2 regions of the Bacillus sp. 179-C3.3 HS genome follow, and region 1 is predicted to be linked to the other one. Evidence: a T-box and tRNA genes for the amino acid it is inferred to sense, from the RefSeq annotation. Region 1 holds a T-box; the other holds one or more tRNA genes.
The links. A T-box is a leader RNA that pairs with one kind of tRNA and senses whether it is charged. The one in region 1 lies ahead of alaS (alanine--tRNA ligase), so its partner is inferred to be a tRNA-Ala.
Positions count from the first base shown of each region.

Region 2: it encodes a tRNA-Ala, which carries the amino acid that the T-box ahead of alaS (alanine--tRNA ligase) is inferred to sense. The anticodon was not compared.

Region 1 covers NZ_JBFEFT010000004.1:113,566-116,995, reverse strand. Annotated here, with positions in the region: gene alaS (alanine--tRNA ligase) at 1-2,122, opposite strand, end outside; T-box leader at 2,206-2,415, opposite strand; gene AB1K80_RS04595 (AI-2E family transporter) at 2,459-3,430, opposite strand, start outside.
Region 2 covers NZ_JBFEFT010000034.1:18,499-21,928, forward strand. Annotated here, with positions in the region: gene AB1K80_RS16485 (AAA domain-containing protein) at 1-763, shown strand, start outside; tRNA gene AB1K80_RS16490 (tRNA-Ala) at 1,172-1,244, opposite strand; gene cudC (choline uptake/conversion transcriptional regulator CudC) at 1,316-1,873, opposite strand; gene betB (betaine-aldehyde dehydrogenase) at 2,082-3,430, shown strand, end outside.

The DNA of each region.
Region 1 (3,430 bases):
CTTCATAGGCACCTTTGCCAGTAACAGCTTCGATACGTCTTGTTCCAGCACCAATCCCTGATTCAGACGCGATTTTAAACAAACCAATTTCAGCTGTATTTTGCACATGGCAGCCGCCGCATAGCTCGATGCTGTATTCGCCTACTTGCACAACACGTACAATATCGCCGTATTTTTCACCAAATAACGCCATAGCGCCCATTTCTTTGGCTTCAGCAATTGGTTTGAGGTCGATCGCAACAGAGATGCCTTCCCAAATCTTTTCATTGACGATTTTTTCGATTTGTGACAACTCTTCTTTTGTGACTTGTCCAAAATGAGAGAAGTCAAAGCGTAGTCTGTTTTCGTTCACCAATGAGCCTGATTGGTTCACGTGGCTGCCTAATACGTCTTTCAGTGCCTGATGAAGCAGGTGAGTTGCTGTATGGTTTTTGACAATTCCTTTTCGAAGAGCCGTTTCCACTTCTGCCGTCATCTCAAGCCCTTTTTTCACCGTGCCGCTGACAACCAATCCTTCATGGACGTGCTGTCCGTTTGGCGCCTTTTTGACATCTTTGATTTCAATGATGGCTTCTTCACTTTTTAAAGATCCTTTGTCAGCTACTTGACCGCCACTTTCTGCATAAAAAGGCGTTTCGTCTAATAGAATCTGAACCGTTTCTCCTTCATGCGCTTCGGCTACAATTTCACCATCTTGAAGCAGTTCAATGATGCGAGATGCTGCTGTTAAGGTTTCGTATCCAACGAAAGTGCTTTCTACTTTGATATCGCCTAAAGCACCGCCTTGAACTTGCATGCTGCCAACATCTTGTCTCGCCTTTCTTGCACGGTCACGCTGTTTATCCATTTCCGCTTGGAAGCCTTCAGCATCAACTGTCATGTTTTCATCTTGTGCATATTCCTCTGTTAGTTCGACAGGGAATCCATATGTGTCATACAGTTTAAATACGTCTTCTCCTGAAATTTGTGAGCTGCCTTTGTCTTTTTCTTTCTTGATGACCTCTGACAAAATGGCTAACCCTTCATTCAACGTTTCATGGAAACGTTCTTCTTCGTTCTTGATCACTTTCGCAATGAATTCTTCTTTTGCTTGTACATCTGGATAGAAATCCTTCATATTCTCGGCAACCACTGGTACAAGATCATACATAAATGGGCGGTGGATATGGATCGTTTTTGCATAGCGTACAGCACGGCGTAGTAAACGTCTTAGAACATATCCACGGCCTTCATTAGACGGAAGCGCTCCATCACTCACCGCAAAAGCAACCGTACGAATGTGATCCGCAATGACTTTAAATGCTGTATCCTTTACTTTTGTCTCTCCATACTTTTCACCAGAAATGGTCTCAACCGCACCAATAATCGGCATGAATAAGTCTGTATCAAAGTTCGTTGGAACATTTTGAATGACAGAAACCATTCGTTCTAGACCCATCCCTGTATCAATGTTTTTCTTTGGAAGTGGTGTGTAAGTGCCATCAGGATTATGGTTAAATTCAGAAAAAACAAGATTCCATACTTCTAGGTAACGCTCATTTTCTCCACCTGGATATAATTCCGGGTCATTGATGTCATTTCCATACGCTTCACCGCGATCGTAGAAAATTTCAGTGTTCGGTCCACTTGGTCCTTCACCAATGTCCCAGAAGTTGCCTTCAAGGCGAATAATCCGCTCTTCAGGGACACCAATCTTATCTTTCCAAAGGGTATACGCTTCCTCATCCTCTGGATGTACAGTGACTGATAACAAGTTCGGATCAAAGCCAATCCACTCTTTACTCGTTAAAAATTCCCATGCCCAGTCAATCGCTTCTTCTTTGAAATAGTCACCAATAGAAAAGTTCCCAAGCATTTCAAAGAACGTATGGTGGCGAGCTGTTTTCCCTACATTTTCGATATCATTGGTTCGAATGGATTTTTGTGCGTTACAAATTCTCGGGTTTTCAGGAACGACGCGACCATCAAAATATTTCTTTAATGTCGCGACCCCGCTGTTAATCCATAAAAGTGTTGGATCGTCATGCGGTACGAGTGACGCACTCGGTTCGACTGCATGTCCTTTTTCTTTAAAGAAATCTAAAAACATTTGACGCACTTGAGCAGAAGTTAAAGTTTTCATTGAGTAAATCCTCCTTTTTTATTCTTTTATCACTCCACACAAACGAAAAAACACCCCGCCCTATGCAAGCAGAAAACTACTTACACAGGGACGAGATGTTCTCGCGGTACCACCCTGATTATAGACATATGATCGTCTATCACCTTCACATCCGATAACGCCGGAAAAGAGCGGCAGTGTTTATCTGCACTCAGGACTAGCTTCGGTTAAAGGTCTGATAGGGCTTTTCTCAGCAAATAAAGCCCTTCTCTGCATCAGCTTTTTAACGTACTCGGGTCCATCATTGAATTCACTATGTATGAATCGAAATTATTATAGACAACTCGGCCCGTCTTGTCAATGAACGCTTCGTTTCATGTGAATAAATTGGACAATGATGACCCGAATAATCGCTGCAGTTGGCACAGCTAAAATCATCCCAATTAAGCCGAACAACTCTCCCCCTGCAAGTAACACAAGCATAATGACGACAGGATGCATATGAAGGCTTCTTCCCACAATCATTGGGCTGAGGATATTGCTTTCTAAAAACTGCAGCACAGCAACGGTGACAAGCACAATAATCACCGACTTCACTGAGATCGTAATCGCAATAAATATAGCCGGTATAGACCCAATAATAGGACCAAAATAAGGGATCACATTTGTTGCCCCTATGAGCACACCTAACACAAGCGGATACGGAATATGAAACAACCAAAGAACGATCGCTGCTGCCGCTCCAATCAATGAGCAGACAAGAAGTTGTCCTCTAATATAATCACCAAGCGAGTCATCAACAGCTTTCACAAATGACTGCCCTCTCTTTCTGAATCTCGGAGGTGTTAAATACCACGCTGCCCGTTTCATTGTGTTCATATCTTTTACCATATAAAACACTAGAAACGGAATGAGTGCAGCCACTAAGGCGTAATCAAGTAACACTTTACAACTGAGGATCATTCGCTCTGCACCATTTGCTGCATACATTTCTGATTGGACGATGAATCGATCCAGTCGATCATGGAGTCCGTCAGGCCAATGGCTCGTATGACGATGAATATGTGATAAAGCGCCATTATAAGTGTCTGCAATGACAGGAAGTTGTTCTGACAGCTCATTTAGCTGTGAAATCAACACAGGTGCGCCTTTATACACCGCAAAACCGATCCCTCCGAAAAACAGCACATAGATCAGTAGAAGACTGAATGTTCTCGGTAATCCCCGCCCGTGCAGCCTTTCAACAATCGGATAAAGCAAATAAGAAATAAAAATAGCGATGAGAAGTGGAATAAGAACAGCTTTAAGCAATAAAAAAATCGGCATCCA
Region 2 (3,430 bases), on a different contig from region 1:
AAAGGAAAACGCTGTGAAGACCTTTATCTTGGATAAGTCATATTGGATAAATGTTAAAGGTGAGGAACAGTCCGGCAATAAGAACCATTATGTACCGTCACAAGGTCAGATTGTTCTAAAGCTTCTCGAAGAAAAATTCAAGAAAGACAATAGTGATATACCGAAATTGTTTATTATTACACCATTCACATCCGTGAAGAAGGGAATGATTGATGCACTACGCAAATCTGATTTCTATAGACGTGAACCACGTGTAAGCAAATGGTTAAAAGATAAAAATATCGGAACTGTTCATACATTCCAAGGACAAGGAACAGATGAGGTTATATTCTTGCTTGGTTGCGATAAATCATCTGTAAAGGCGGCAAACTGGGTAAATAAAAATATTGTGAATGTGGCAGCCACAAGAGCTAAATACCGTCTATATATTATAGGAGACAAGGAAGTATGGAGCTGTAAGCCTGTGAAAGTTGCACGCGATACAGTTAATAATGAGATATCATCGGATAATTTGATGAAAATGCTATCAGGTTTTGAAAATACAGAGTCAGTTTTGGCACCTGCAATTCAAACTGCTGAAGTCAAAAAAATGGAATTTACAACACAGGAAAAGAAGCGCGAGGTAGCGACTTTACCGGGAAACATATCAAAAGTCTGCCCGAAATGCGGAAAACCGCTTGTAGAACGAAAAAGTGAGTATGGAGTTTTTTATGGATGTAAAGGGTTTCCTAAGTGTAGATATACTGAGAGTATTAAGAAATAAAGCTATCCATCCTAGTTATATTGTCTTTCACTTGGTACTAATGACTGGAATGCGTCTAGATGAAATACTAGAGCTTCGTTGGAGGATGTTGATCTTGAGAAAGGGTTGATAAGTATAAAGTAAACGCTAAGTCATGATGGAAAGGAAATAATAAGCTGGGCAAAAACCAAATCAAGCCTGCGCTCCATCAAGCGGTTAGGTCACAGTAACATAAAAGGTACACTTGATACATATTCACATGTGCTTTCAACCATGCATGAGGAAGTGGCACGTAAATAGATGAAATGATTAATTGATCGAAGTGGGACAAAACGGCCATTTAGTGATAATTCCGACGGGCAAGATGAACTTGGATAAAAAAGGGGAGAAACCTTGATACTACAAGGTTTCTCCCGCTTTCTAAAGGTATGGAGCATAGCGGGATCGAACCGCTGACCTCTACGCTGCCAGCGTAGCGCTCTCCCAGCTGAGCTAATGCCCCGAGGTATTACGACATAATTTATTATAATCAATCCTCCTGTAAAATTCAAGTCGTAAACCGCAATTCCTCATCTATTTCTCTCCGCGCTCAATCGGAATATATTCAAAGATTTCTCTAGAATGGACAGACTGGGCCAATCGTCTGAGCCAGTCATAATATGCTTTTGAGCTTTCGAGTTGGTCGAGAAGCTGCTTGGCTTCTTCTCGCATGGCTTCCTCCACCTGCTGATCAGAAATCACCTCTTGAAGACGGTTTTGCGCTTCATCGATTGCAGCTAGGTTCACCTCTACCTCACGTTCCCATTTTTGTGGAAAGAAGTTCATGAAAAATTTAAAAAAATCTTTTTCAGCAACAAAACTGTGTTTTCTACGGCCGCGGTGAAATGTTTTTTTGACAATGTTCATATCTTGAAGTTTTTTCACGCCTGTACTCATACTTGGCTTACTCATTTGCAACTCTTCACGCATTTCATCCAGCGTCATTTCTTCATTTAAATACATCGTTCCATATAAAATTCCTGCACTTCTTGTAATGCCATAAAGATCCATTGTTTCTGCAATGGAATCAATGACGAGATCTTTAGCAGCTAAAATACGTTCCTCTGCGTGTTGTTGTTCCTGCTTGTTCATCTTGTCCCTGCTTTCTATTAAGAGAATTCAATACGTTCAAAAAAATCTTTATTGACTATATGTTAACGAAACTATGCAAAATGTCAAAATAATTAGGAGCCGATCTCCCTTTGACAGAAAAATTTGAACATGTTACGTTAATTATGTTCAAAACGTTAAATTTTTATTTAACAAACTTATCAGAAATAATACCAAGGAGGTTCCTTCTATGAGTCAAACACTATTTATAGATGGACAATGGGTTGGCGCTAAGAGCGGAGACACAAGAGAGATTATCAACCCATTTAACCAAGAAGTGATCGCGACAGTCAGTGAAGGATCAAGACATGACACACAGCTTGCGATTAAAGCGGCGAGAAGAGCCTTTGATCAAGGTGATTGGGCAAACTTGCCTGGACTTGAGAGAGGAAATATTGTCTTTAAAATAGCTGAGTTGATTAGACGTGATGTGGATGAACTCGCCAAACTAGAATCGCTTGATACTGGCAAGACATTAGAGGAAAGCAAAGCCGATATGGACGATATTGCAAATGTGTTCCAATATTATGCTGGGCTAGCTGATAAAGATGGTGGAGAACTCGTTGCATCCCCGATCCCTCACTCTAAAAGTGAATTGGTGAGAGAGCCTGTTGGTGTATGTGGTCAAATCACGCCTTGGAATTACCCATTACTCCAAGCCAGTTGGAAAATTGCTCCTGCACTTGCCGCAGGAAATACCATCGTCTTGAAACCAAGTGAAATAACGCCACTGACAACGATTAAAGTATTCAAGCTCATGGAAGAAGCCGGTGTTCCAGCTGGCGTTGCAAACTTAGTACTTGGGCCTGGTGAAACAGTGGGTGATGAGCTTGCTGTAAGTGATCACGTGGACTTGATCTCTTTTACAGGCGGTATTGAAACAGGAAAAAAAATCATGCAAGGAGCAAGTGGGAATGTGAAAAAAATTGCCCTAGAGCTCGGCGGAAAAAACCCAAATATCGTCTTTCAAGATGCTGATTTAGACGTAGCGGTTGACCAGGCAATGAATGCTGTGTTTTTCCATGCAGGGCAAGTGTGTTCAGCAGGTTCACGCTTGTTAGTAGAAGAATCGATTCATGATGCGTTTTTAGAAGAACTGGTGAAGCGTACGAAAAAAATCAAGCTTGGCAACGGCTTTGATGAAGAAACCCAAAGCGGACCACTCATTTCAGCTGGGCATCGAGAAAAAGTAGAAAAGTACGTTCACATAGGTCTTGAAGAAGGCGCGAAGTTAGAAACAGGCGGTAAACGACCAGAAGCAGAGGAACTCCAAAAAGGTTTCTTCTACTTACCAACCATTTTCTCTGGCTGTACATCTGATATGAGAATTGTACAAGAAGAAATCTTTGGCCCTGTATTAACTGTAGAATCGTTCCGTTCAGAAGAAGAAGTCATCCAGTTAGCGAATGATACGATCTATGGTTTAGCGGGAGCGGTGTGGTCTTCCGATATTGGCAAAGCGGAAAGAGTCGCACGCCAACTAAGATTAGGAACGGTATGGATTAATGACTTCCATCCTTATTTCGCTCAAGCACCTTG